DNA from 2 places in the Streptomyces spororaveus genome. Region 2 is predicted to be linked to the other one. Evidence: riboswitches for the same ligand, from Rfam matches in the RefSeq annotation. Region 2 holds a riboswitch; the other holds the start of a gene.
What was found. A riboswitch is a leader RNA that binds a small molecule or an ion and turns the genes downstream of it on or off. The one in region 2 is predicted to bind S-adenosylmethionine.
Positions count from the first base shown of each region.

Region 1: another riboswitch for S-adenosylmethionine. It lies ahead of thrC (threonine synthase); the one in region 2 lies ahead of Sspor_RS29975 (aminotransferase class V-fold PLP-dependent enzyme).

Region 1 is NZ_BNED01000005.1:4,787,667-4,802,193, forward strand. Features, by position in the region: gene Sspor_RS24050 (ROK family protein) at 1-778, opposite strand, end outside; gene Sspor_RS24055 (extracellular solute-binding protein) at 954-2,252, shown strand; gene Sspor_RS24060 (DUF3263 domain-containing protein) at 2,300-2,536, shown strand; gene otsB (trehalose-phosphatase) at 2,576-3,424, shown strand; gene Sspor_RS24070 (alpha,alpha-trehalose-phosphate synthase (UDP-forming)) at 3,543-5,018, opposite strand; gene Sspor_RS24075 (glucosyl-3-phosphoglycerate synthase) at 5,066-6,016, opposite strand; SAM riboswitch class I at 6,203-6,359, shown strand; gene thrC (threonine synthase) at 6,377-7,651, shown strand; gene Sspor_RS24085 (MoaD/ThiS family protein) at 7,690-7,968, shown strand; gene Sspor_RS24090 (cold-shock protein) at 8,351-8,557, shown strand; gene groL (chaperonin GroEL) at 8,884-10,506, shown strand; gene Sspor_RS24100 (Uma2 family endonuclease) at 10,596-11,168, opposite strand; gene Sspor_RS24105 (hypothetical protein) at 11,434-11,994, shown strand; gene Sspor_RS24110 (phosphoribosylanthranilate isomerase) at 12,033-12,632, shown strand; gene Sspor_RS24115 (SDR family oxidoreductase) at 12,733-13,473, shown strand; gene Sspor_RS24120 (outer membrane protein assembly factor BamB family protein) at 13,518-14,527, shown strand, end outside.
Region 2 is NZ_BNED01000005.1:6,091,616-6,106,142, reverse strand. Features, by position in the region: gene Sspor_RS30015 (glycosyltransferase family 4 protein) at 1-885, opposite strand, end outside; gene Sspor_RS30010 (hypothetical protein) at 909-2,024, opposite strand; gene Sspor_RS30005 (C40 family peptidase) at 2,049-3,101, opposite strand; gene Sspor_RS30000 (C40 family peptidase) at 3,339-4,367, opposite strand; gene Sspor_RS29995 (NYN domain-containing protein) at 4,622-5,986, opposite strand; gene Sspor_RS29990 (hypothetical protein) at 6,027-6,266, opposite strand; gene Sspor_RS29985 (rhomboid family intramembrane serine protease) at 6,391-7,125, shown strand; gene Sspor_RS29980 (Lrp/AsnC family transcriptional regulator) at 7,122-7,403, shown strand; gene Sspor_RS29975 (aminotransferase class V-fold PLP-dependent enzyme) at 7,829-9,214, opposite strand; SAM riboswitch class IV at 9,437-9,553, opposite strand; gene Sspor_RS29970 (IS481 family transposase) at 9,747-10,730, shown strand; gene trpD (anthranilate phosphoribosyltransferase) at 10,727-11,791, opposite strand; gene qcrB (cytochrome bc1 complex cytochrome b subunit) at 11,956-13,581, opposite strand; gene qcrA (cytochrome bc1 complex Rieske iron-sulfur subunit) at 13,578-14,527, opposite strand, start outside.

The DNA of each region.
Region 1 (14,527 bases), 1.3 Mb from region 2:
CCCCGGCCTCCGCGAGCCCGCCACCGATGATCAGCGTCCGCGGGTCCAGCAGGGTGATGGCGGTGACCAGTCCGTCGGCGAGGGCGCCGACGGCGGCCAGCCACACCTCCCGGGCGCGCGCGTCACCGGAGGCGACGGCCTTGGCGCAGTCCGCGGCGTCGGCCTCGGGGTCGCCGGAGGCGGCCGCCCAGGCGCGGCTGACGGCCGAGGCGGAGGCGAGGGTCTCCAGGCAGCCGTGCTGGCCGCAGCCGCAGGCGGGGCCGCCCGGGCGTACCACGATGTGCCCGATCTCGCCCGCGTAGCCGTGGGCGCCGGCCTCGATGCGGCCGGCGATGCCGATGGCCCCGGCGATGCCGGTGCCGAGCGGGACGAAGAGGAAGCGGTCGGCGCCCCGGCCGGCGCCGATGCGGCCTTCGGCGAGTCCGCCCGTGCGCACGTCGTGGCCGAGGGCCACCGGGATGCCGCCGAGGCGGCTGCTGAGCAGGGCGCGCATCGGTACGTCGCGCCAGCCCAGGTTCGCCGCGTAGACGGCGATCCCGTGCTCGGCGTCGACGATGCCCGGGACGGCGACGCCGGCCGCCGAGGCGGGCCGTCCGAAGCGTTCCCGGCCGGTGTCGAGCAGCTCGGCGGCGAAGTCCTGGATCGTCTCGACGACGGCGTCGGGGCCCCGCTCGCGGCCGGTGGCCCGGCGCGCTTCGTGGAGCAGGGTGCCGTCGTCCGCGACGAGGGCGGCCTTCATCCCGGTGCCGCCCACATCGAGGGCGATGACGTGTTTCACGGATTTCACAGAGACAGTCTCGCGTGCTCGGCGGGGAAAGGTCTAGTCCAATGAGGGAGATTGTTGAGCGGCCATACAAATCCGGGACCCCGGGCGGGAGCCCGATGTGGACGAGCCGCCAAAGTGGTGTAGACCTTACGTGGATCGTACGTACAAGAAGAGTGGATGGAGAACTGTGAAGGGCCGTTACCTGAGCCTGGCCGCGTCCGGCGCCGTGCTGTGCCTGACTGCCGTGACGCTGACGGGCTGCGGAGCCCTCGGCGGGCTCACCGGAGACAACGAGGTGACCCTGCGGGTCGTGGCGGCCGACTACGGGGACAATCCGCAGAACTCCTCCGAGTCCTACTGGAAGGACCTCGCCGCAGGCTTCGAGAAGGCCAACCCGGGCATCAAGGTCGAGGTCAGCGTCTACTCCTGGTCCGAGGTCGACGCCAAGGTCGCCGAGATGGTCAAGGCCGGCAAGGCCCCCGACATAGCCCAGATCGGCGCCTACTCCGACTACGCGGCCGCCGACAAGCTGTACTCGGCCGAAGAGCTGCTCTCCGTGAAGACCGAGGCCGACTTCCTCGGCCCGCTCGCGGACGCCGGCAAGGTCAAGCAGATCCAGTACGGCATGCCCTTCGTGGCCAGCACCCGGCTGCTCTTCTACAACGAGAAGCTGCTCGCCGACGCCGGTGTGATCGGCAAGGACGGCAAGGGCTGGCAGCCGAAGAGCTGGGCGGACCTCGAAGCCGCCGCCAAGAAGCTCAAGGCCGCCAACGTCCCCACCCCCTTCGCGCTGCCGCTGGGCCGCGAGGAGGCGCAGGCCGAGACGATGATGTGGATGCTCGCGGGCGGCGGCGGATACACCAACAACGAGGAGTCGTACTCGATCGACTCCGCCCCCAACATCAAGACGCTGGAGTTCCTGCGGGACAAGATGGTCGGCCAGGGGCTGACCGGCCCCGTGGAGCCCGGCAAGCTGGACCGCCAGGCCGCCTTCGACGCCTTCACCAAGGGCGAGGTAGGCATGCTCAACGGGCACCCGACACTGCTCAAGCAGGCGGAGGCCAAGGGCGTGAAGTTCGGCATGGTGCCGCTGCCCACCGCCGACGGCAGCGACAAGCCCGCGATGGGTGTCGCCGACTGGGTCATGGCCTTCAAGACCGGCCACCGCCAGCAGTCCGGCAAGTTCCTCGACTTCATGTACCAGCCGAAGAACGTGACGGCCTTCACCGAGAAGTACGACCTGCTGCCCGCCACCACCACCGGCTACCAGGCCAAGCAGGCCGCGACCGGCGGCAACGCCCCGCAGCTGAAGCCGTTCCTGACGGCGCTGCCCGGCTCGCGGCTGTACCCGGTCGGCAAGAAGTCCTGGGCGGGCGTCAGCGAGGACATCAAGCAGAACATCGGCAAGACCGTCCAGCCGGGCGGACAGCCGGCGAAGGTACTGGAGGGGATCGCCACCACCGCCCGCGCGGCGGACCCGCGCTGAGCGGTGGCGGCGGGCCGGGTGTCAGAGCGCGGCGTTAATCTGGCGGTATGACGGACGAGGGGCAGCTGACGGCCACGGAGGCCGCGGTGCTCGCGTACGAGGGACGCACCTGGCCAGGGCCCGGAGCCAAGGAACGGGCCATCCGGGAGGGGCTGGGCATGACCCCCGTCCGCTACTACCAGCTGCTCAACGCGCTCATGGACGATCCGAGGGCCCTGGCGCACGCCCCGGGCACGGTGAACCGGCTGCGCAGGATCCGCGAGGCCCAGCGGGCCCGGCGATAGCCGTAGCCGTCACACCGTTGGGCCGTTAGGGTCGTGCATATGGGGAGCCATCCGCACGACCTGCCGATGCCCGTCACCGCAGCCGGACGCGAGGGACTCGAAGCCCTGCTCCGCGCACCCCGCCGGTCCGTGGTCGCCCTGGACTTCGACGGCACCCTCGCCGACATCGTCCCGGACCCGGACCAGGCCCGAGCCCACCCCGGAGCCGTCCCGGCCCTGTCCGCACTCGCCCCCGAGGTCGACTCGGTCGCGGTGATCACCGGACGGCCGGCGGGCGTCGCCGTCCGCTACGGGGGCTTCGCCGGGGTCCCCGGACTCCAGCACCTGGTCGTCCTCGGCCACTACGGGGCCGAACGGTGGGACGCCGTCAGCGGCATCGTCCACGCGCCCGCCGAGCACCCCGGGGTGGCGGCCGTCCGGGCCGAGCTGCCGGGGTTCCTGGACTCCATCGGGGCCTGGCGCGGCACCTGGATCGAGGAGAAGGGCCGGGCGCTGGCCGTGCACACCCGGCGGGCCGAGGACCCGGCGGCGGCCTTCGCTGCGCTGCGGGAGCCGCTGGCGGAGCTCGCGGCGCGGCACGGGCTGATGGTCGAGCCGGGGCGGGCGGTGCTGGAGCTGAGGCCGCCCGGCATGGACAAGGGCGTCGCCCTGACCGAGTTCCTGGCGGAGCGGGACGCGGAGGCGGTGCTGTACGCGGGCGACGACCTGGGTGACCTGGCGGCCTTCGCGGCCGTGGAGAAGGGCCGTAAGGACGGCCTGCCGGGGCTGCTGGTGTGCAGCGGCTCGGCCGAGGTCCCGGAGCTCGCCGCACGGGCCGACCTGGTCCTGCCCGGACCGGGCAAGGTCGCCGCCTTCCTGGCCACCCTGGCCGGGGCCATCCGCGGCTGACGCTGACGCTCTCAGCCGCCTGCACATTTCAGCCTCTCCGGCGTGTGAGGAGCGGGGTCCGGGGCGGAGCCCCGGCAGCGGCGCCGCTGCCGGGGGCCGGCCCCCGGACCCCCGCGCCTCACACGCCGGCGGGGCTGGATGGGCCGAGGTCCGAGAGCTGGGCCGTGAACCACTGGGCCGGGGGGAGGGCCGTCGCCGCGGCGGCCAGCCGCTTCGTGCGTTCCGCACGCTCACCCACCGGCATGGTCAGCGCAGCGTGCAGGGCCTCCGCCGTCGCCGACACGTCGTACGGGTTCACCGTCAGCGCGTCCTGCCGGAGTTCCTCGTACGCCCCCGCCCCGGTGGACAGCACCAGCACGCACCCCGCCTCCGACACCACCGGGATCTCCTTCGCCACCAGGTTCATCCCGTCCCGCACCGGATTCACCAGCGCCACGTCCGCCAGCCGGTAGGCCGCCAGCGACCGCGCGAAGTCGTCCTTCACCGACACCAGCACCGGCTGCCAGTCCTCCGTGCCGAACTCCGCGTTGATCTGCGCCGCCAGCTCCGCGACGGACGCCGTGTAGTCCCGGTACACCTTCAGGTCCTGCCGCGACGGGTACGCCGAGGCCAGGTGCACGACCCGGCCGCGCCATTCGGGGTGGACCGTCAGCAGTTCCCGGTAGGCCAGCAGGCCGCGCAGGATGTTCTTCGACAGCTCCGTCCGGTCCACCCGGACGATGGTCTTCAGGCCACCGGTCTCCGCCCTGAGCTGCGCCAGCTTGGCGTCCACCTCCGGCCGGTGGGCGAGCGCCCGCAGCTCGTCGGCGTCCACGCCCAGCGGGTACACGGCCACCTCGGTCCGCTTGTGCCGCACCGCACCCGACGGGCTCTTCTGGACGTACCTCGCCCCCGACGCCTCCACCCCCGCCGCGAACCGGGGCTCGGCGATACCGCGCTCGTCGTTCAGGTGCGCGCCGCCCATGAAGGTGTGCGCCCAGGCCCAGGTGTGGAAGCCGACCACGTCCGCGCCGAGCATCCCCCACATCAGTTCGCCGCGGATGTCGTCGGGCAGCATCCGCAGGAACTCCTGCGAGGCCCACGGGGTGTGCGTGAAGTGCGCGATCCGCAGGTCCGGCCGCAGTTCCCGGAGCTGCCCCGGGACCAGCGCCAGGTGGTAGTCCTGCACCAGCACGCGGGCGCCGTCCGCCGCCTCCTCGGCCAGGGCCTGCGCGAACGCCCGGTTGTACGCCACGTACGACTCCCACCGCCGCCGGAACCGCGCGTCGAAGACCGGCTCGCGCGGGACGTCGTACAGGTGGTGGTGCGTGAACCACAGCACAGAGTTGGCGATCCCGTTGTACGCGTCGTCGTACACGGTGGGATCGATGTCCAGCATGCGGACGCCCGGTTCGGCGACGCCCCGGCGGACCGCCTCCCGGTCCGCGTCCGACAGCGCCGCACAGATCCACAGGGCCCCCGGTTGCTCCGCGAGGGCCGCGGAGAGTCCGGAGACGAGACCGCCCCCGCCGCGCCGGGCGCTGAGCGTCCCGCCGTCGTCGAGGGCGTAGGAGAGGGGGCCGCGGTTCGCTGCTACGAGTACCTGGGAAGCCATGCGGCCAACCTAGCCCGGCCCGCTCTCGCTCAAACGTATGGACGCGGTCACGCCACGCGACGCAGCGCGTACTCCTTGATGCCCGCCATCGGCGGCCGCTCCTCGGTGTCCACCGGGTACGTCCGCGGTACGAAGCCCTCCGGGCCGCGCTCGAACTGCGTGAGCTCCGGCCGTACGAGGTGCCCGCGCGAGAGCCGTACCTGGGCGGTGCGGTAGATCGCCGCGGCCATCCGGCCCAGCGCCTGCCCGTCCTGATGGCGGTGGACCCGTACGCCCACGTCCACCTGGGCCAGCGCGTCCAGCCCGACCGTGTGCAGCGCGTCGACCAGCAGGCCCAGCTCGACGCCGTACCCGACGGGGAACGGCAGCCGTTCCAGCAGGGAGCGCCGTACGGCGTACTCGCCGCCCAGCGGCTGGACGAAGCCGGCCAGTTGCGGCCAGTGGAGGTTGAGGAGCGGCCGGGCGACCAGCTCGGTGACCCGGCCGCCCTGGCCGGGGGCGTCGCCCAGCGGGCGGTCGTACATCGCCTTGACGAACTGCACGTCGGGGTCGGTCAGCAGCGGTCCGACGATCCCGGAGACGAAGGCGGCGGAGAAGTCCCGCAGGTCGGCGTCGACGAAGCAGACGATGTCCCCGCCCGTGGCCAGGAGCGAGCGCCACAGCACCTCGCCCTTGCCGGGCAGCGCCGGGATCCTCGGGAGGATCTCGTCACGGTGCACCACCCGGGCCCCGGCCTTCGCCGCGACCTCCGCGGTGCGGTCGGCGGAACCCGAGTCGATCACGACCAGTTCGTCGACCAGGGGGACCGGCAGTCCCTCGATCAGCTCACGCCGGATGACCTCGACGATCGCGCCGACCGTGGCCTCCTCGTCCAGCGCGGGCAGCACGACGCTGACCGTGGTCCCGGCCGCCCGTTTCCGGTCGAGCAGCTGGTCGAGCGGTCGGTCGGCGGCGGACCAGGAGCGGTCGGCCAGCCATCGCTCCACCTCTTCCAGCACCCTCAGCACTCCCTGCGTGTCGGCGATATACGCCCTTATGTGATCCATCTCGCGGTTCGGACGGCTGTCTCAACCGCCCGGGCCTTCGGTTACAGTCTTGAACAACGCGAAGGACCACCGCATGCCGGGGGTCCCCCGCGTACAAACGCACCGGCGCGCCACAGAGCGCGTATGCCGGTGCCATACCGCTCATCCAGAGGGGCAGAGGGACACGGCCCGTTGAAGCCCCGGCAACCCTCCAGTCGGTTCTCGCGATCGCGCACCAGCGTCGTCAGCGAGGTCCCCGGCTAGGGAAGGTGCCAATTCCGTCTCATGGCGAAATGCGCCATGGGGAAGATGAGGAGAAAGGGCCTCGCCATCATGGCTGCACAGACTGTCGCCACCTCTGTTGATCTCGGACCCGCCAACGGCCTTTCCTGTCGTGAGTGCGGCACCCGCTTCGAACTCGGCCCCATCTTCGCGTGTGCCGAGTGCTTCGGACCGCTGGAAGTCGCCTACGACCTCCCGACCGGTGACCCCGAGGCCCTGCGCGCCGCGATCGAGGCCGGCCCGAACAACATCTGGCGCTACGCGCCGCTCCTGCCCGTCCCGGCCGACGTGGCGTCGAAGCCCAGCCTGAACCCCGGCTTCACCAAGCTCGTGGACGCGGCCAACCTGGCCAAGGAGCTGGGCATCACCGGCAAGCTCTACGTCAAGGACGACTCCGGCAACCCGACGCACTCCTTCAAGGACCGCGTCGTGGCCATCGCCGTCGAGGCCGCCCGCGCCTTCGGCTTCACCACCCTGTCCTGCTCCTCGACCGGCAACCTGGCCGGCGCCGTCGGCGCCGCGGCCGCCCGGGCCGGCTTCCGCTCCTGCGTGTTCATCCCGCACGACCTGGAGCAGGGCAAGGTCGTCATGGCCGGTGTGTACGGCGGCGAACTCGTCGGCATCGAGGGCAACTACGACGACGTCAACCGCTTCTGCTCCGAGCTCATCGGCGACCCGCTGGGCGAGGGCTGGGGCTTCGTCAACGTCAACCTGCGCCCGTACTACGGCGAGGGCTCCAAGACGCTCGCGTACGAGATCTGCGAGCAGCTCGGCTGGCAGCTGCCCGACCAGATCGTCATCCCGATCGCGTCCGGCTCGCAGCTGACGAAGATCGACAAGGGTCTGCAGGAGCTCATCAAGCTCGGCCTCGTCGAGGACAAGCCCTACAAGATCTTCGGGGCCCAGGCCGAGGGCTGCTCCCCGGTGTCGACCGCCTTCAAGGCCGGTCACGACGTGGTCCGCCCGCAGAAGCCGAACACCATCGCCAAGTCGCTGGCCATCGGCAACCCGGCGGACGGCCCGTACGTCCTGGACATCGCCCGCCGCACCGGCGGTTTCGTCGAGGACGTCACCGACGAGCAGGTCGTCGAGGCCATCAAGATCCTCGCGCAGACCGAGGGCATCTTCGCCGAGACCGCGGGCGGCGTGACCGTCGGCGTGACGAAGAAGCTCATCGACAACGGGCAGCTCGACCCGACGCTGACCACCGTCGTCCTCAACACCGGTGACGGCCTCAAGACCCTGGAGGCGGTGGCCGCTGACAGCGGGCAGACCGCCACCATCCGCCCGAGCCTGGACGCGTTCCGCGCCGCCGGCCTGGCCTGACCCCTTCTCCTCCGCCCTACCGGAAAGGCAGTAGCGCCATGAGCGTCAACGTCCGCATCCCCACCATCCTGCGCACCTACACCGGCGGCGTCGCCGAGGTCCCGGCCGAGGGCGCGACCCTCGCCGAGGTCATCGAGTCCCTGGAGAAGAACCACCCGGGCATCGCCGCGCGCGTCCTGGACGACCAGGGCAAGCTGCGCCGCTTCGTGAACGTCTACGTGAACGACGACGACGTGCGTTTCGAGGGCGGGCTGCAGGCGGCGACGCCGGACGGCGCCGGTGTCTCGATCATTCCGGCCGTCGCCGGCGGCTGCTGACACGCGAAAACCGAAATTGCCCCCTCCGCTAAAAGCGGAGGGGGCAATTCTGCTTGATTGGGCACGGTAGGGTTGGGGAAGTCCCCTCCGCTGTTCTTGCCCCCTGCATATGAACGGGCCGCGCAAGGGTCGACATCGGGCCAACATGCGAGTGCGGTATGGGGCTTTGGCGAGATATGTCAGGCCCGACTTGCCCGGGAGTATGGCAAATTTTCACTCTATTTCAATGTTTCTCGGTGTCCAGAATTCTCATCGGATTGACCTGTTGCAGACAGCATCCGCGCAGATACATTCAGCCTCGGTCGACGCGTTCCGACGCAAGTTCTGACCCGGGATCGTGAAGTGCGTTCCTGCGCAAGGGCCAGTAATAGGGGAGTTAGGCATGGCTCAGGGCACCGTCAAGTGGTTCAACGCGGAGAAGGGCTACGGCTTCATCGCGGTCGACGGTGGTGCGGATGTGTTCGTCCACTACAGCGCCATCCAGATGGACGGGTACCGCACCCTTGAAGAGGGTCAGCGGGTCGAGTTCGAGATCTCGCAGGGCCAGAAGGGTCCGCAGGCGGACATGGTCAAGCTCGCACTCGGCTAGTCCTGGCGCGATCGACCGCCGACGCATCAGTCTTCGTCGAAGACCTGGAACACCACGAGGGGCCCACATCCTGGACACGGGATGGGGGCCCCTCGTGCGTACGCCCGGTAGTGGCGGGGCGTTCCCCGAAGCCGCTTGCACTCTCGGGGGGCGAGTGCTAATCATTGGCGTTAGCACTCTCCATGTGAGAGTGCTACTGAAACGAGGACCGGGTCGGTGAGGCCCGCAGGGTCCGGTGGGAAGGAACCGCCGGGCACGCAGGCCGTCCGTCGCGGGCGCGGGCGCGGTCCGGAGTAATCCACCGCTGTCCGGGAGGACCACTTCAGATGGCCAAGATCATTGCGTTCGACGAGGAGGCCCGCCGCGGCCTCGAGCGTGGGATGAACCAGCTCGCCGACGCCGTCAAGGTCACCCTTGGCCCCAAGGGTCGCAACGTCGTCCTTGAGAAGAAGTGGGGCGCCCCCACGATCACCAACGATGGTGTCTCCATCGCCAAGGAGATCGAGCTCGAGGACCCGTACGAGAAGATCGGCGCCGAGCTGGTCAAGGAAGTCGCCAAGAAGACGGACGACGTCGCCGGCGACGGTACGACCACCGCCACCGTTCTCGCCCAGGCGCTCGTCCGCGAGGGTCTGCGCAACGTGGCCGCGGGTGCGAACCCGATGGCCCTCAAGCGCGGTATCGAGAAGGCCGTCGAGGCCGTCTCCGCCGCCCTGCTGGCGCAGGCCAAGGATGTCGAGACCAAGGAGCAGATCGCTTCGACGGCCTCCATCTCCGCCGCCGACACCCAGATCGGCGAGCTCATCGCCGAGGCCATGGACAAGGTCGGCAAGGAAGGCGTCATCACCGTCGAGGAGTCCCAGACCTTCGGTCTGGAGCTGGAGCTCACCGAGGGTATGCGCTTCGACAAGGGCTACATCTCGGCGTACTTCGCCACCGACATGGAGCGCATGGAGTCGTCCCTCGACGACCCGTACATCCTGATCGTCAACTCCAAGATCGGCTCGGTCAAGGACCTGCTGCCGCTCCTGGAGAAGGTCATGCAGTCCGGCAAGCCGCTGCTGATCATCGCCGAGGACGTCGAGGGCGAGGCGCTCTCCACCCTCGTCGTCAACAAGATCCGCGGCACCTTCAAGTCCGTCGCCGTCAAGGCCCCGGGCTTCGGCGACCGCCGCAAGGCCATGCTCGGTGACATCGCCATCCTCACGGGCGGCACGGTCATCTCCGAGGAGGTCGGCCTCAAGCTGGAGAACGCCGGTCTCGACCTGCTCGGCCGCGCCCGCAAGGTCGTCATCACCAAGGACGAGACCACCATCGTCGACGGTGCCGGCGAGAGCGACCAGGTCGCCGGTCGCGTGAACCAGATCCGCGCAGAGATCGAGAACTCCGACTCGGACTACGACCGCGAGAAGCTCCAGGAGCGCCTCGCGAAGCTGGCCGGCGGCGTGGCCGTCATCAAGGCCGGTGCCGCGACCGAGGTCGAGCTCAAGGAGCGCAAGCACCGCATCGAGGACGCCGTTCGCAACGCGAAGGCGGCCGTCGAGGAGGGCATCGTCGCCGGTGGTGGCGTGGCCCTGCTGCAGGCCTCCGCGGTCTTCGAGAAGCTGGAGCTCGAGGGTGACGAGGCGACCGGCGCCAACGCCGTGAAGCTCGCGCTGGAGGCCCCGCTCAAGCAGATCGCCGTCAACGGTGGTCTCGAGGGCGGCGTCGTCGTCGAGAAGGTGCGCAACCTTCCGATCGGTCACGGCCTGAACGCCGCGACCGGCGAGTACGTCGACATGATCGCCGAGGGCATCATCGACCCGGCGAAGGTCACGCGCTCCGCGCTGCAGAACGCCGCGTCGATCGCCGCGCTGTTCCTCACCACCGAGGCCGTCATCGCCGACAAGCCCGAGAAGGCCGGTGCCCCCGCGGGCGGCGGCATGCCGGGTGGTGACATGGACTTCTGATCCACCCCTGGCTCCGGCCACCGGTAGATCGGCTGTTCTCGAACGAGGGCGGCACCCCCACGGGGGTGCCGCCCTCGGGCGTTCCCGGGCTAGAAGCCGGTGGTGTCGATGATGCAGTCGAAGGGTTCGGGGACGTGCAGCTCCTCGCCGAAGGACACCGTCTTGCGGGAGCGGTAGCCGTGTGGTGAGGGTTCGGAGAAGCAGGTGATCTCTTTCGCCTGCATATCGGCCACCAGGTACACGGGGACCACCTGGCCGTACACCTCCAGCTTCTCGTTCCAGTCCACGTCCTTCGTGGATGTGGACGTGAACTCGGCGACCAAGGACAGGGCCGCACTGTCCGCGTGACGGCCATCGTCCTCGAAGGCGGCCTCGTCCGCGACGAACAGGTCGGGGCCGTAGGCCCGCTCTGCGGCAGGGAACCGGAAGAGGAACGGGGAGGTCTCGGCGACGTGGCCTTCGGGAGCATGGACCTTGAGCTGCTCACGAAGGGCACGCATGCTGCGCAGATAGCGCAGCGACGAGAACGGCGACACGATGATCTTCCCCCGGATGAGCTCGGCCTTGAAGCCGTCTGGCGTGTCCATCTCCGCGACCGTGCGCAGGAGCGTCTCGAACGTCGGCGGTGCCGCCTGCTCTATCGGTGTGGCCCGTTCGATCATGATCGTCACCGTGTCCTCCGCGTGGCGTGCCGTGCACTGGGCGTGAGCCTCGTTCCAGGCTAGCGGCGGGGGGAGACACGTGCCCGGCCCGCGGAGCGCTCTCCGCCGACCGGGGGGTAAAAGCGCTGGCCCGGGTGGGTGGGGGCGTGTGACGGTACGGGCATGGGCCATTCCGTCGCGTACCCCGTCCACCGCACCTCCGATCCCGCCGAGGCGTATGCCCAGGCGCGGCTGCCGGGCGAGCCCGAGCGGGGCTGAGCGGGCGGTGGGAAGTTCGCGCGCCTACCCCGTGTTCCGGACCGACGACCTCGCCGACGCCTATCGGCGGGCCCGCCTGCTGTCCGGGCTGATGAAGCCGCTCGACGCGGAGATGTGGCTGTGCGCGCAGGCGCTCACCGTCCCGGAGGCCCGCGGGCTGGCGGCGCTCCTTCCGACGGGCCTGTTCGAGCCCTCGTACGACTGGGACCGGGACGTCTGGTTCACGGGCGCCGAACTGCCCCGCGACGACCGGGAGCTGGCGGCCGAACTGCCGCTGACCGTCGACACGTACGCGGCTCCGGGCCCCGTCGAACCGGCCTTCCTGCGCGCGCTGGGCGCCGGGTCGGCCACGATGCTCTGGTACGGAGTCTGGCCGTCGGCCCCCGGGATCCCGTCCGCGGTGCGGGACTCGGCGAACCAGCGGGTGGAACTCGGCATCAACGAGGAGCATCCCGACGGCCGGCACACGCTCTACGTGCACTTCACGTACGCCGACGAGACCGGCGCGGCCCGGCTCGCGGCCGCGATCGGCGGGTCGGTGCTGGGCCCGGCGCAGGTGGGCCGCTGACGCGGCCGGGCCCCGTCCGGTCCGCATAGGCTGGACGCATGGCTGATCTCTTCGTCAAGATCTGCGGTCTGCGGACCGCGCACGATGTCGACGCGGCCGTGGCGGCCGGGGCCGACGCCGTCGGGTTCGTCTTCGCGCCCGGCAGCCCGCGGACCGTCGACGCCGCCACCGCGCGGGAGCTGGCCGCGCGGGTGCCCGAGGGGGTGCTCACGGTCGGGGTGTTCCGGGGGCAGGCGGTGGCGGAGGTGCGCCGGTTCGCCGAGGAGAGCGGTGTGCGCGGGGTGCAGCTGCACGGCGAGGAGGGGCCCGAGGAGTTCGAGGCGCTGCGCGCCGAGGGCCGGACCCTGCTGCGGGCCACCGCCGAGCGCGTGCGGCGCTGCGGTGAGTACGGCGAGGACCTGCTGCTGCTGGACGCGCCCGACCCGGGCTCCGGCAAGCCGTGGAACTGGGGGGCGGCGGACTTCACGGCGCCCGAGGGGCGGTGGCTGCTCGCCGGCGGGCTGAACCCGGGCAATGTGCGGGCGGCGCTGGCGGCCACCGGGGCGTGGGGCGTGGACGTGTCCAGCGGGGTGGAACGGGAGCGCGGTGTGAAGTCGCCGGAGCTGATCCGCGCCTTCGTCGGGGCCGCCCGGGCCTGACGGCTCGCCCGGACTGACCTCCGTAATTATGTAATGATCGCTACGGAAGTCGTGCTACCTTCATTCTGTAGTGATCATTACCGAATCCGAGGGGGACTTCATGAACAGGACAGCGCTGGTCACGGGCGGCAGCCGGGGCATCGGCCGGGCCATCGCCGAGCGGCTCGCCGCCGACGGCGTCACGGTCGTGCTCGCGTACGCGAGCGACGCGGCGGCCGCCCGCGAGACCGTCGAGCGGATCACCGAGGACGGCGGCCGGGCCTTCGCCCTCCAGGCGGAGCTCGGCAGCCCGGGCTCCGCCGCCGCGCTCTGGGCGGCGTACGACGCGCTGGGGCTGGACGGGGTCGACATCATCGTGAACAACGCGGGCATCGGACTGCCCATTCCGTTGGGCGAGATCACCGAGCAGGACTTCGACCGGGTCTTCGCGGTGAACGTACGGGCGCCGTTCTTCGTCGTCCAGGAGGCCCTCGGGCGGCTGCGCGACGGCGGCCGCATCATCAACATCTCCAGTGGCGCCGCCCGCATCGCGATGCCCGAGATCCTCGCCTACGGGGCCACCAAGGGGGCGCTCGACACCCTGACCCTGAACCTCGCCAAAGCCCTCGGCGCGCGCGGGATCACCGTGAACTCGGTCGCCCCCGGCATCGTCGACACCGACGTCAACGCCGGCTGGCTGCGGGGCAACGCCGAGGCCGAGGCGCACGCCGCCTCGCTCTCCGCGCTCGGCCGTGTCGGCCGCCCCGAGGACATCGCGGACGTCGTCGGCTTCCTCGCCTCCGACGCCGCGCGCTGGGTGACCGGGCGTGTGGTCGACGCCACCGGAGGCTCCGCGCTCTGACTCCGGAGCCCCCGGTTAGGCTGCGGTCCGGGGGGATCATGGACATGGAACGACGGCGGCCCGTACGGCTCTTGGGCTACCTCGCGTTCGCCGCCGCCGCGGCGTTCGCGGCGGTGGCGGCGCTGTACCTGGTCCTCCTGACCAAGCTGGTGTTCGCCGACGCCCCCGGCCGCATGTGCGGCATCGACAGCTGCCCGCGCGGCATGGGCACGCTCGCGCTGCTCGCCCCGCTGTGCGCCGTGGCCGCGTGGCTGCTGTGGCGGGTGCCGAGGAAGCGCGGCCACCGCCGCGCCCCGGTGCACGTCCGCGTGATCGCCGTCTGCGCGGCGCTGGCCGCGCTGGGGCCCGGCTGGCTGGGCTTCGAGTACGCGCGCGGCCCGCAGCTGGACCTGTCGGGCTGGCAGGAGCCCGTGCATCCGGCGGCGGCCCCGGTCGGCGTCTGGGCTCCCGAGCCCGGCTCGCTCGTACGGGCCCGCAGGGACGGCCTCGTCGGCTACAACGGGGAGGGCCGCAAGAGCTGGCGGCTGCCCGCCCCGGAGCGTACGCCGCTCTGCGCGCTCAGCCGGACGACCCCGTCGGGCACCGGCCTCGTCGCGTACGGGGAGAGCCCCGGGACGTGCGGCTCGCAGGTCGTCGCCGTGGACCTGTCCGACGGCCACGCGCGGTGGACCCGGGACACCGGCCGGGCGCTGGTGGCCGCGGCGGGCGCGAGCGCCGTCGTCGCGGACCGGGACACGGTGACCGGCCTCGACCTGGAGGGCGGCCACGAGCTCTGGCGGGCCCCGGTCCCCGCCGAGTGCACGGTGAAGGCCGTCGACGGTTCGGAGCGCCATGCCCTGTACGTGGAGGAGTGCGGCGACTCCGCCCGGATCACGGCCGTCGACGCCCGTACGGGAACCCGCGCCTGGCAGACCGCGCTGCCGACGGTGAGCAGGCTGCGCGAGGTGCGGGTGCTGTCCGCCGCCCCGCCGGTCGTACGCCTTACGGAGACGGCCGAGCGCGGCACGGACGCGGTGCTGCTGTTCGACGCCGAGGGCCGGGCGCGCGGCTCCGT
Region 2 (14,527 bases):
GAGCCCTTCCACGTCCAGCCCGCCCCGGCGGGTCCGGCACGGCATGGCGAAGACGTCACCGGCGCCGTAGTGGGCCGCGAGCTCCGACCACGGCACGGCTCCGGTGAAGACGACGGAGTCCGAGACCCCGGTGGAGACGGCCAGCTCGCGCAGGTCCGCCTCGTAGGGCCCGCCCCCCACGATCAGCAGCACCGCGTCCGGCACCGCCGCCAGGATCCGCGGCATCGCCTCGATCAGCGTGTCCTGCCCCTTGCGCGGCACCAGCCGGGAGACGCAGACGACCACCGGCCGGTCCGTCAGCCCCAGCCGGGCCCTGACCTCCGCCCCACCCGATCCTGGGTGGAAGGTCTTCTCGTCCACCCCCGGCGGGAGTTGCACCATCCGGGCCGCCGCCCGGTCCGTCACCGCCGACGCGATCCGCGAGCGCGTGTACTCCCCCAGGTACGTCAGCGTGTCGGTGCCCTCGCCGATCCGGCGCAGCAACTGCCGCGCCGCCGGCAGCTGGGCCCAGCCCGCCTCGTGCCCGTGGGTGGTCGCCACGATCCGCCGGGCACCCGCCCGCCGCAGCGCCGGGCCCATCAGCCCGAGCGGGGCCGCCGCCCCGAACCAGACGGACTCGCAGCCGTGTTCGCGCAGCAGGCCCACCGCCCGCCGCGTCACGCGCGGGGTCGGCAGCAGCATCGTCGTCCGGTCGCGGACCACCTGGAACGGCTGCTCCGCGTCGAAGGCCGCGGTGGCCTCGCGGCCCTCCGCGCTGTGCTTCCAGGTGGAGGCGTAGACGACGATCCGGTCGGGATCCAGCCGCAGCGCCATGTTGTGCAGGAAGGCCTGGATGCCGCCGGGGCGCGGCGGGAAGTCGTTGGTCACGATCAGCGTCTTGTGCATCGCTGCCAACGTACCGGACGCCCTCAGCGGAATTCCGCCCGCAGGGCCTCCTGCCAGGCTTTCACCACCGCGTCCGGGTCCACCCCGAGGGCCTCGCGCACCGCCACCGGCCACGGCTCGCGCCCCGCCCTCCCGTACAGGTCCACGAGCGCCGCCTCGCCCCAGCGCCCCGCGACCGTCCGGCAGGCCAGCCAGGCGCCCTCGTAGGCCCGGGCCAGCGCCTCCGGGTCGCCGCCGAAGGCGAAGTCCTCCGTCCGGGGCAGCTCCCCCGGTACCTCGCCCCGCCGTACGGCCCGGGCCAGCGCCGGGGCGGCCTGCTCCGGGCCGGCCGCGGTGCCGCGGTAGGCCGCCCAGTCCGCGAAGCCCTCGGAAAGCCACAGCGGGGTGGTGGCGGTCGTCGCCGCCCGGGTGGCCACATGGGTGACCTCGTGGGTCAGGATGACCCCGCGGCCCGCCGGGCTGAGCTCCGCCCACCCCTGCGGGTTCACGACGACCCGGTCCGCGGGGGCCGGGGCCGCGCCCACCCGGCCCGTGGTGACGGCCCCCATGCCCCGGTACTCGGCCGCCGGGCGGCCCAGCAGCTCCGCCATCCGCTCCAGGGAGCCGGGGACCAGCACCACCGCCCGGCCCGCCCAGGGTCGCGGCCAGGCCGCACTCACCGCGGGCACCGCCCGGTCGGCCTCCGCCGCGATCGCCGACAGCGTCCCGTCCTCCTGCCCGACGCCCAGCGCCAGCGTGTGCGCGCCGCGGACCACCGCCACCGGCCCCTGGTCCCACAGCTGCGGCAGCGCGCCCGGCGCCGCCCGGTCCCCGGTGACGTGCCACCGCCCGCCGTCCCGGGTCAGGCGCACCTCGCGCGCCGACCCGGCCGCGGCCGCGTCGTAGCCGCTCAGCCGGTAGCGCAGCTCCGCGCGGGCGGTGGCTTCGGCGCCGTCCCGCCGGACCGCGGAGACCTCGTACGCCCATCCCTCCAGCGGGATCGCGGCGAGCCGCGCGGGCGGCGTCCGCGACCAGTCGGCGACGGCCGCCCGGATGTCACGCTCGGCGCCGTCCCGCGGAGCGGGCGCACCGCATCCGGCGAGCAGCGCGCCCAGCAGGAGCGGCAGCACGCGTACGAGGGCGCTGCGGACGGGGAACATCCGACGATCGTACGCACGGGTGGGTCAGGGGCGGGTTACGGAGGAGACGGGCATCATCCCGACGGGGTCGTAGCGGACCCGGGCCCCGGGGTACGGGGCGTGCACCACCTGGCCGTTGCCGACGTACATGCCGACGTGGCTGGCGTCCGAGCGGTACGTCACCAGGTCGCCCGGGCGGGCCTGCGACAGCGGCACCTGCCGGCCGGCGTGCCGCTGGGCCTGCGAGGTGCGCGGCAGCGAGACCCCGGCCTGCCGGTAGGACCAGACCATCAGCCCGGAGCAGTCGAAGCCGGAGGGGCCGGTGGAACCCCACACGTACGGCCGGCCGACGGCGGCCCGGGCCGCCATCACGGCGGTCTGGGCGCGGCCGGAGGAGGCACCCGAGGAGGGCAGCTCGGGCAGGCCCTCGGAGCGGCCTCCGGAGCGTGAGGAGCGTTCGTAGTCGGCCCGCTCCTCGGAGGGCATGGCGTTGAGCAGCCGGCGGGCCGCCGCGAGCTTCGCGGTGACGGAGCGCTTGTGCCGGGCCACGTCGGAGCGCAGGGCGTCGAGTTCGGCGAGTTTGCGGGAGGCCTCCTGGCGCTCCTGGCCGAGTTCGCGCTGCTCCTCGCGGAGTTCGTCGAGCTGCCGGGCCTGGCGGCCCGTCAGCCGGTCGAGGGCGGCGGCCTGCTCCAGGTACGCGTCGGGGTTCTCGGCCAGCATCAGCCCGACGGCGGGGTCGATGCCGCCGCCGCGGTACTGGGCCCCGGCGAAGGTGCCGAGGACACCCCGCATGGTGTTGACGCGCTCCTGGCCGCGGGCCACCGCGTCCTGGGCCCGGTTGACCTCGATGCGGAGCCGGTCGGCCTTCTCGCCCGCCTCGTTGAAGCGCTCGGTGGCCTGCTCGGCCTCCTCGAAGAGGCGGTCGACCTGGGCGCTGATGCCGGTTCTCGCCCCGCCGGGTTCGTACGGGAGGCCGGGGGCCGCGCTCGCGGGTACGCCCGTCATGGCGACCGCGGCGGTGGCCGCTGCGGCGGTGAGGACGGTGACCTTCGTGTTCCGGTCGAGGCCGCCGAGCCCGGTCCGGCGATGGGACGCCACGTGAAACCGCTCCCTTCCGCTGTGCGTGCGGGGCCCGGGTCCGCCCCCCGTGGACGGCCGTGTGCCGGGTTCCGCGCTGGCAGACAGTAGCGGCGCGACCACACACCGGCCAACGACCACCGGTGGGCGCACATGCCGACGCCCCGCAGGAGACGCAGGTCACCGGCGGGGCGTGTGGTCAGAGGGAGGCCCTGGAATTCGCCCGGATGGGCGGCGTACGGCGCGTCCCGGAGCGGATCAGCCGACCCGGACGCCGAACTGGAACGGCATGTTGTCCATGGACTCGTACTTGATGCCGCTGCGCGGGTTCGAGGCGTGCAGCGTCATGTTGTTGCCGGCGTAGAGGCCGACGTGGTGCAGGTCGCCGTAGAAGAAGACCAGGTCACCGGGCTGGAGCTGGCTGCGTCCGATGCGCGTGCCGTCGTTCACCTGGGTGAAGGTGGTGCGGCTGATGTTGACGCCGGCCTGCTTGTAGGCCCACTGCGTCAGCCCGGAGCAGTCGTAGACCGTGGGGCCGGTGCCGCCGGACTGGTAGGTGAAGCCCAGCTTCGTCTTGGCGGCTTCGAGGGCGGCTCCGGCCCGGCCGGAGGCCTTGACGTTGCCGAGGTCGACGCGCTGGCCGTCGGCGCGGCTGGCGCGCGTGTCCTCGTCCTTGATGGCCGCGCGCTCCTGCGCGGTCAGGGTGTTGAGGAGCGCCTGGGCCGCGGCGAGCTTCTCGGTGGAGACCTTCTTCTTCTCGCCGAGCTCCTTGCGGGTGGCGTCGAGGTCGGCGAGCTTGCCTGCGGCCTCCTGGCGCTGCTGCGCGAGGGTGCGCTGCTTCTCCTGGATGCGCTGGACTCCCTCGACCTGCTTGGCGCTCAGGTGCTCCAGAGAGGAGGCCTTGTCGAGGTAGCTGTCGGGGTCCTCCGAGAGGAGGAGCGCGAGGGAGGGATCGATGCCGCCGCTGCGGTACTGGGCGCTGGCCATCGAACCGAGCGTGCTGCGCAGGTCGTTGAGCTCGCCCTGGCCGCGCGCGACCTGGTCCTGGAGCTGGCCTATCTCCTTCTCCAGCTTGTCCTGGCGCTCTTTGGCCCCGTTGAACTTCTCGGTGGCCTGCTCCGCCTCTTCGTAGAGCGCGTCGACCTGGCTCTTGACCTCGTCCTTGCTCGGCTTCGCCGGCGCGGCGGAGGCGCTCTGCGCGGTGAGGGCGACGGCTGCGGCCGCGACCGAGGTGAGCACGGTCACACGAGCGCGGTTCGGCTGCTTGGGTCGACGGTGGGACGCCACGAAGGCGAGCTCCTTCTTCCTGGGAGCCGCCGAAGGAACGCAACTCGGCAGCACCTTCGCTGCCACCCCGAATGAGTGATCTACCGCACGAAGGTTTGAGCAGACCCTAGTGACCCAGCTGTGATCAGTTCAAATCCTGCCGGGAAAAAACTCGCCCCCCGACCAGGTTCTTTACCTACAGCGCACGCTCCGTGCAGGTCACTTGACGGTGCGTCCCCCGCGAGTCACACCAATTCGGGCATCACGGCAAGGAGTTACGAAACGCGCGAAAGCCGCTTCAGCAACAAAGCGGACGTCACGGGTCGGGCGCCCGCCTTGGCCACCCCGTCGGCGACCTCCCGGTCCGTGGAGACCACGACCACCGGCCGGCCGGGCGGCTCCGCACGCACCAGCTGGCGGATCAGCTCGTCCGCCGTCACCCCGGCCTTGGAGAACAGCACCCGCACCCCGCGCGGCGGCGCCAGCAGCACCGGGGCCGCCAGCTCCGCACCGTCGAAGACGCACGTCATCTCCGCGCCCGTCTGCGCGGCCAGCATCGACAGCCCGCCCAGCAGCCGCAGCCGCTGCTTCTCCAGCGGCATCGTCGGATAGCCCGTCTTGGTCACGTTGTAGCCGTCGACCACCAGATGGGCCTGCGGCAGCGCCAACAACTGGTCCAGCAGAGCCGGATCGGTCTCCGACAGGGCCCGCGCCGCGATGTCCTTCGGCGTCATCCGGCCCGGCTCCACCGCGTCCACCGTGTCCGCGGGCCGGGTGCTCACCGGCGGCAGCGCGAGCTCCCGGCGCAGCCCCTGGGCCGCGTCCAGCACGGTGTCCAGCAGCAGCCGCAGCCGCATGTCCTCGATGCTGCGCCCCTCCCGGGTGGCCCGGCGCGAGGTCTCCAGCGCCGTCTCCACCTCCGCGAGACGGGACTTGAGCCGCCGGCTCTCGCTCTCGGCCGCGGCCACCCGGGCCGCCGCGTCCGCGCGCATCCCGTCGATCTCCGCATTCACCTTGCGCAGGGCCGCGTCACCCCGCTTGACGTCGCTGAGGGCGCTGCGCAGCTTGCGCTGAAGCGATTCCGCTTCCTTGCGCGCCGCGTCCAGCTCGACCCGGATCTGCTCGCCGCCCGTGCGCTGCAGTTCCCGTACGTGGGCCAGCTCCTCGCGCAGCCGCTCCAGCTCGCGCCGGGTCTCCTCACCGACCCGCTCGGCGTCGGCGCGCTGCGCCTCCTCGCCCGCGGCGGCCACCAGCTTGACCCAGCCGTTCGGGCGCAGGACGAAGGCGGCGGCCGCCACGTCCAGCGGATCCGCGGCCGCCGGAGGCGCACCGGCCTCCAGCGCGGCGGCCAGGTCCGCCTGCGCCTCGCGCAGCTTCTCGGCGACCCTGCTCCGGAACACGGCGTCGGTCTCGACCGCCGCGGCCATGGCATTGCCCGCGAACTTGGCGCGCCGGGTCGGGGTGAACCGGGCATACTGGCGCAGCTGCGCCGGGAGGTCAGCGACCGTCAGTCCGCCGAAGGCGTCCGAGACGAGCGCGACGACCCGGCGCCGCACGCCTTCCGGCAGCGGGTGGTCGAGCGCCTCGGCGGCGTCGCCGGCCGCGTCGGCCGACTCAGCGCCGCTTGCTGGCTCCACAATCCGTCACCCCTACCGTGATCTTCCTGTGGGTGCGTCTCCGTCAGGAGTCCGCGCCCGGCCTGTCCACGAGCTCGATCTGGTCCACCGCGTTGCACCACCGGCAGCGGACCGACTCGATGGTCTCATTGACCACCTCGCGCTCCTCGACCTTGGGCTCCCCGGCGAGGTCCAGGTGGACGTACTCCACGACCTTCGACGAACGCGTGACGTCGAAACGCGTGAGGTTGCCGCACAGGGTGCAGCGCCACCGGGTGGTGTCGGTCGGCAGGGGAACCGTCATCAGGTCGCTCTCTCCTTCGTAACTGATTCAATTAAAGCCGCCCGCGCCGCCGTATGCGTCGTCCTGCGGACCGCAGCTCGTAACCCTACGGCCTGCCACCGCTTCAGGTGGGTCCTGTTGCGTCATGCTCTGTCACATGATCGTGAGGTGGCGGGCCGTTCGCGAGGCCGCCCGGGGACCGGTGGTCACCCATGGGCTGATCGCGGGCTGCGCCGTGGTGTTCGTACTCGGCCCGGCCTCGGGACTCGATCCCTCCTACGGAACGGGAGAAGAGCTGCTGTCCGCCGGGACGGCCTACTTCCGGCGCTGGGGCGTGGTCCCGGACGAGCTCTTCACAGGCACCCCCCGCGCCTGGCTGACCCCGCTCACCGCACTGTTCGTCCACGGCAGCTGGCTGCACCTGCTCGGGAACATGCTCTTCCTGTACGTCTTCGGCGCGATGGCGGAGGAACGGATGGGCCGCCCGGCGTTCCTCGCCTTCTACCTCTGTACCGGATACCTGGCGATGGCGGCGTACGCGGCGGCCAACGCGGGATCCCCGCAGACGCTGGTCGGGGCCTCCGGCGCCATCTCGGCCGTGCTGGGCGCCTTCCTCTTCCTGCTCCCGCGGGCGAGGGTGACGAGCCTGTTCCCGTTCCTCTTCTTCCTGCCGCTGCGGTTCCCGGCGTGGATCGTGCTGCTGTTCTGGTTCGCCCTCCAATGGGTGGCGGCGCAGCGGGCCGGCAGCGGTCCGGGAGTCGCCTATCTGGCCCATCTGGTGGGCTTCTCGCTCGGCTTCCTCTACGCGTGGGCCCGCTATCGGGGTACGACTAGAGTGAGTCGACCAGCGACGGCCACCGAGGGAGACAGCCAGCCGTGATCACCGCGATCGTGCTCATCAAGACCAGCGTGGACCGGATCCCCGAGATCGCCGAGTCCATCGCCGCCCTCGAAAACGTCAGCGAGGTCTACTCCGTCACGGGGACGTACGACCTCATCGCGCTGGTCCGCGTGGCCCGCCACGAGAACCTGGCGGACATCATCCCCGGCCGCATCAGCAAGATCCCGGGCGTCGAGGCGACGGACACGCACGTGGCGTTCCGCACGTACTCGCAGCACGACCTGGAGGCGGCGTTCGCGATCGGCCTCGACGCGTAGCCCCTGCGGGGTGCTCGGCGGTGCTCGGGTCGTCCCGGCCCGGGGTGCGCCTCAATCGCCGGCGAGGCTGAGTGGTGCGGGCCTGTCGGTCTGGGGCGGGGCGGGGTGCCGCGCCGGGATGTCTCCTCGGCTCGCGCCTGCGGGCATGTCTCGGCTGTGCGGGGTGGTTGCGCGCTCGTCCTGCGGGGACACCCCGCCACGTCCCCCCACCCCACCGCGGCATCCGTCGAAGCCCTGCCGTGGGGCGGGGACACGCAGGAGGGTCCCCGCAGGACGAGCGCGCAACCCAGGCCGAGCCACAGAACCACGGCCGCAGGCGCGAGCCGAGGAGACCCTCGTGCGGGGCCCCGCCCCACACCACCCAGCCCCGCCGGCGCTTGAGGCGCGGGGTCTGGGGCGGAGCCCCAGGAAACGGCGCCGCCCCGTCACACGGCGGGGACGCAGCGGCCCTCCTCCGTGCGGTACTGCCACTTCGCGCCGTCCGCGACGAGCTCCTTCACCGCGCGGACGAAGCGCTCCACGTGCTCGTCGGGGGTGCCCGCGCCGAAGCTGACGCGGATCGCGTTCAGCGAGCGCTCCCCCGGTGCCGCCTCGGGGGCTCCGCATTCGCCCTGGGCCTGCGGCTCGCTGCCCAGCAGGGTGCGGACCAGCGGGTGGGCGCAGAACAGGCCGTCGCGGACGCCGATCCCGTACTCGGCCGACAGCGCGGCGGCGAAGTGGGAGCTGTTCCAGCCGTCCACCACGAAGGAGATGACACCGACCCGCGGGGCGTCGTCGCCGAAGAGGGAGAGGATCCGGACCGCCGGGACCTCCGCCAGGCCCTCGCGGACCTTCGCGATGAGGTGGCGCTCGCGGGCGACCAGGTGCTCGAAGCCGGCCTCGGTCAGGGCCTTGCAGGCCGAGGCGATGGAGTAGACGCCGATGACGTTCGGGGAGCCGGCCTCGTGGCGGGCCGCGGTGGTGTGCCACTCGACGTCCACGCCGCCGTCCTCGCGCCGGGCGACCTTGCGGGAGGCGCCGCCGCCCGCGAGGTAGGGCTCGGCCTCCTGGAGCCAGTCGGCGCGGCCCGCGAGTACGCCCGAGCCGAAGGGTGCGTAGAGCTTGTGCCCGGAGAAGGCGACCCAGTCGACGTCCAGCTCCTGCACGGAGACGGGGTGGTGGGGGGCCAGTTGGGCGGCGTCCAGCACGATGCGCGCGCCGTGGGCGTGCGCGGCGGCGGCGAGTTCGCGGACCGGCCACAGCTCGCCGGTGACGTTGGAGGCGCCGGTGACGCAGACCAGTGCCGGACCGTACGGGTCGCGGTCGGCGAGCGCCCGCTCCAGGGTGGCGACGGCTTCGGCCGGGGTGCGCGGTGCGTTGAGGTAGGTGACCCGTGCGTCGGCCCACGGCAGCAGGGAGGCGTGGTGCTCGGTCTCGAAGACGAACACCTGGCAGTCGGCGGGGAGTACGGCGGCGAGCAGGTTCAGCGAGTCGGTCGTGGAGCGGGTGAAGACGACCTGGTCGGTGGGGCGGCAGTCGAGGAACTCGGCGACGGTGACCCGGCTCTGCTCGAAGAGGTCGGTGGAGAGCTGCGAGAGGTATCCGGCACCGCGGTGGACGCTGCCGTAGTACGGGGCGTACGCGGCCACGTCGTCCCAGACGCGCTGCAGGGCGGGGGCGCTGGCCGCGTAGTCGAGGGCCGCGTAGGTGACCTCGCCGCCGGTGACGAGGGGGACGGTGACGTCGCGGCCGAGGACCGCGAGCGGCTCGGCACAGGCGGGGTCGACGGCGGCGGTGGCGGTGGCGACGGCGGCGTTCAGGGATGCGGACATGGCGGTATCTCCCGGCAGGCAGGGCTGAATGGCTTCGGTGTGCCCGTACGCGGGTACGGCGCTGCGGCCGTCCGGGGTACGGGGAAGTCCTCGGTCCGCGCTGGGCGGGGGTACACGGAAGTGACCCTGTCCGAGGGGTGAAGTGGGGGCGGAGTCGCCCTATCGCATTCGCTTGCTCACGGAAAAAGCTCCTCGAGAAGACCAGGACCCCTGGTGTCGAGGGATCCGCGCTTGCCGTAGGCCTTGCTGCCTACGACCTGGTCATCACCCGGGGCACCCCGCCACGGAAGGAGGGTTGCCGGACAGCAAGCCGGGGCCTAAACGCTGTCACTCGTGACCTGGTCAGCATCCTGCCACAAGATCGGCCGAACGCAAGACCCCGGTCCGCATGCCGGACCGGGGTCATCGCTTTCGCGCCGTACGGCCTAGGTGTATTGATCACGAGCGTTGTTGACACTGGTCAGGTCTTGAACATGGCGAAGACCTCCGGTGTGGTGGGAGCTGTCTAGGAACTCACCGCACGGAGGTCTTCGTGTCCCACCGTAATGCCCGGCTGACCGTCTTCGGTAGGCGCCTGCTGGTCGAACGGGTCCGCTCGGGCCGTCCTGTCGCACACGTCGCGGCCGAGATGGGTATATCCCGGGCCACCGCCCACAAGTGGGTCCGCCGCTGGCGGACCGAAGGCGACGCCGGCCTGCACGACCGCTCCAGCAAGCCCCACGCGACTCCGCACCGCACACCGGCCACCGTTGAGGCCCAGGTCTGCCGTCTGCGGACCGGCCGGAAGCTCGGCCCGGCCCGCATCGGCCCGATCCTGGGCCTGCCCGCCTCGACGGTGCACCGAATCCTGGTCCGCCACGGTCTGAACCGTCTGGCCTGGCTCGACCGCCCCACCGGGCAGGCCATCCGGCGCTACGAACGCGCCCGGCCGGGCGAGCTGGTCCACGTCGACATCAAGAAGCTCGGCAACATCCCCGACGGCGGCGGCTGGCGCACCGTGGGCCGCACAGCAGGCGACCGAAACCGCCAGGCCACCACCACCGAGCGCAAGAACTCCACCCCGGTGATCGGCTACAGCTTCATCCACTCCGCCGTCGACGACCACTCCCGCCTGGCCTACAGCGAAGTCCTGCCCGACGAGCGCCAGCACACCGCGATCGCCTTCTGGCAGCGGGCAAACGCGTTCTTCACCGACCACGGCATCACCGTCGAACGTGTCCTGACCGACAACGGATCCTGCTACAAAGCCAAACAGTTCACCAGGGCCCTGACCGCGGCCGGCATCACCCACAAGAAGATCCGCCCCTACCGGCCGCAGACCAACGGCAAGGTCGAACGCTTCAACCGCACCCTCCTCGACGAATGGGCCTACCTGCGGCCCTACCGATCGAACGACGAGCGGACAGCAGCCCTGGCAGACTTCCTCCACACCTACAACCACCACCGCTGCCACACCGCACTCAACGGCAAGCCACCCATCAGCCGTGTGAACAACGCTACGGGTCAATACACCTAGGCGTTGCTGGCCGCCACCCAGCGCTCCAGGGCGGCCCGGGCCGCGCCCGAGTCGATCGACTCCGCCGCACGGGCGATGCCGGCCGTGATCTGCTCCTCCAGGGTGCCCGGGGCGGGGTCGAGGGCCACCAGGGCCGCCGCCGAGTTCAGCAGGACGGCGTCACGGACCGGGCCGGTCTCGCCCGCCAGGAGGCGGCGGGCCACGTCTGCGTTGTACGAGGGGTCCCCACCGGCCAGTGCGGAGACGTCGACCAGGGAGATGCCCACGTCACGGGGGTCGAAGCGCTGCTCGGTGACCTTGCCGTCGCGGACCCACCAGATCTGCGAGGCCGACGTCGTGGTCAGTTCGTCCAGGCCGTCGTCGCCGCGGAAGACCAGTGCGGAGGAGCCCCGCGCGGCGAGCACGCCCGCCACGATCGGGGCCATCCGGGGGTCGGCCACGCCGGTCGCCTGGGCGCGTACCCGGGCCGGGTTGGTCAGCGGGCCCAGCGCGTTGAAGAAGGTGCGGATGCCCAGTTCCCTGCGGGCGGCCGCGACGTGGCGCAGGGCCGGGTGGAACTTCACCGCGAAGCAGAAGGTGATGCCGGCCTCCTCGGCGACCTCCACGACCCGCGGCAGGCTGAGGTCGAGGTTGACGCCGAGCTTCTCCAGGACGTCCGAGGAGCCGCTCGCGGAGGACGCGGCGCGGTTTCCGTGCTTGACGACCTTGGCGCCGGTCCCGGCCACGACGACCGCGGACATGGTGGAGATGTTCACCGTTTTGGCCCCGTCGCCGCCGGTGCCGACGATGTCCACCGTGCGGCCCGGCACCTCGATCAGGTTGGCGTGCGCGTACATCGCCCGTACGAGCCCGTTGATCTCCTCGACCGTCTCCCCCTTGGCCCGCAGCGCGACCGTGAAGCCGGCGATCTGGGCGTCGGTGGCCTCCCCGCGCATGATGCGGTCCATGGCCCAGGCGGTGTCCTCCGCGCGCAGGTCCCGGCCGGTCAGCAGAGCGTCGAGAACGCCCGGCCAGCCACGGGCCGCCACGCTGTCGCCGCCTGCCGGGGTCGCAACGTTCATGGTCCGCTCCTGCTGTCGGTGGAGGATTCCACGTCTGATCGGTCAGGGATCAGCCTATCCAGCCCCGGTTACGGCAAAGAGCCCCGTCCAGACACTGGACGGGGCTCTCGCCGTGGCGACACCAGGACTGACCGAAATCAGTCCCTCATGCGTTCATGCGGGGATCAGTGGTGGCCGTGGCCGGACTGGATCTCCTTGTATTCCTCCACCGTGGGCTTCGGAATCTGGTTGTTCTCGCCGTACATGCCCTGGCTGAGCTTCGCGCGCAGCTTCTCGGTGGCCTTCACCTTGCGCTCGACACCGTTCTCGTCGACCGTCGGGCCGATCTCGACCGGCTTGTACTGCTCGTGCGCGGTGAGCTTGTGCAGCTGGCCCGCCGGGAGCGGCTCGTGGACCTCGACGAACTCGCCGTGCGGCAGACGCTTGATGATGCCGGTCTCGCGACCGTGCAGCACCTTGTCGTGGTCACGGCGCTGGAGGCCGAGGCAGATCCGCTTGGCGACGATGAACGCCAGCACCGGGACGACGAAGAAGCCGATCCGGACGAACCACGTGATCGAGTTGATCGACAGGTGGAAGTACTGGGCGAACATGTCGTTGCCGCCGCCGATGAGGAGCACGATGTACTCCGCGATCCAGGCGACACCGAAGGCCGTGCGGGTCGGGACGTTGCGCGGGCGGTCCAGGATGTGGTGCTCGCGCTTGTCCCCGGTGACCCAGGACTCGATGAACGGCCAGACGGCGATCGCGCCGAGCACCAGCGGGAAGAGCAGCAGCGGGATGAACACACCCAGGACGAGGGTGTGGCCCCACAGGTTGATCTCCCAGCCGGGCATGGCCCGGATCAGGCCTTCCGGCATACCCATGTACCAGTCGGGCTGCGCACCGGTGGACACGTGGTCCGGGCGGTACGGGCCGAGCGCCCAGATCGGGTTGATCGTCGCGACGGCCGCGACGGCCGCGATGACACCGAAGACCAGGAAGAAGAAGCCTCCGGCCTTGGCCATGTAGACCGGCAGCAGCGGCATGCCGACGACGTTGTTGTTCGTCTTGCCGGGACCCGCGAACTGGGTGTGCTTGTGGTAGAAGACCAGGATCAGGTGGGCCACGAGCAGGCCCATCATGATGCCGGGCAGCAGCAGGATGTGCACCGAGTAGAACCGCGCGACGAAGTCGCCGCCCGGGAACTCCCCGCCGAACAGGAACATCGACAGGTACGTGCCGACGACCGGGACGGACAGGATGGCGCCCTGCATGAAGCGGACACCGGTACCCGAGAGCAGGTCGTCCGGCAGCGAGTAACCGGTGAAGCCGGTGAACATGCCGAGGACCAGCAGCAGGAAGCCGAAGATCCAGTTGACCTCACGCGGCTTGCGGAACGCGCCGGTGAAGAAGACGCGCATCATGTGCACGACCATGGCCGCGACGAAGATCAGCGCCGCCCAGTGGTGGATCTGACGGATCAGCAGGCCACCGCGGACGTCGAAGCTGATGTCGAGCGTCGAGGCGAAGGCCTCGGACATCATGACGCCCTGCATCGGCACGTACGAGCCGTGGTACACGACCTCGTTCATGCTCGGGTGGAAGAACAGCGTCAGGTACACACCCGTGAGGATGATGATGATGAAGCTGTAGAGGCAGATCTCACCCAGCATGAAGGACCAGTGGTCCGGGAAGATCTTGCGCATGTTGGCCTTGGCCAGGCCGTAGATGCCCAGGCGGCCGTCCGCCCAGTCGGCTACGCGCTCGCCGGCCGGCGCTTTGCGTTCGTTGTTGCTGCTGGTGCTCATCCGCGCTCCCAGAATGCAGGACCGACGGGCTCTTCGAAGTCGCCGAGCGCTTCGAGGAAGCCTTCGTCATTCACGCCGATCCGCAGCTGCGGAAGCGCGTGACCGGCCGGGCCGAAGATGACACGGGCGCCGTCGGAGAGGTCGAAGGTGGACTGGTGGCACGGGCAGAGCACGTGGTGCGTCTGCTGCTCGTACAGGCTGATCGGGCAGCCGACGTGGGTGCAGATCTTGGAGTAGGCCACGATCCCGTCGTGGGACCACTCCAGTTCCTTCTTGTCCTTGATGTCGTCCGGCTGGATACGGACGATCATCAGGGCGGCCTTGGCGATCTGGACCTGGAAGTCGTGCTGCTCCTCCTCCAGGCCTTCGGGCCTGGCGAAGGTCAGCGACCCGACGAGGACGTCCTCGGGACGCAGCGGCTCGTTCGTGTTGTCGTTGATGAGCAGCTTGCCCTTGGCCCACACGGTCTTGCGCAGCTTGTCCTCGGGCAGCGGGCCCAGGTCGCGCATGATCATGACGGCGGAGAGCGGCAGCATGGCCAGCGCTCCGAGCATCGTGTTGCGGATCAGGGGCCGGCGGCCGATGCCGGACTCGTTCGCGCCGTCGGCGAAGTCCTGCAGGACCTGCGCCTTGACCTCCGGCGGAGCGGCGATCTCGTGGCGCTCGGCGGCGACCTCCACGTCGGACATCAGGGTGCGGGCCCAGTGGACCGCGCCCGCGCCGATGCAGAAGAGAGCCGTGCCCAGGGTCATGCCCAGGGAGAAGTTGAGCGCGCTGACCTTCCCGATGGGGAAGATGTAGACGATCTTGTCGACCGGGAAGATCACGTAGGACGCGATGAAGCCGATCGTCGCCAGCATCGACAGCGTGAAGAGCATCGCGACGGTGCGCTCGGAGCGCTTCGCCGCCCGCTCGTCGATGTCCTGGATGCGGGGCTTGTGGACCG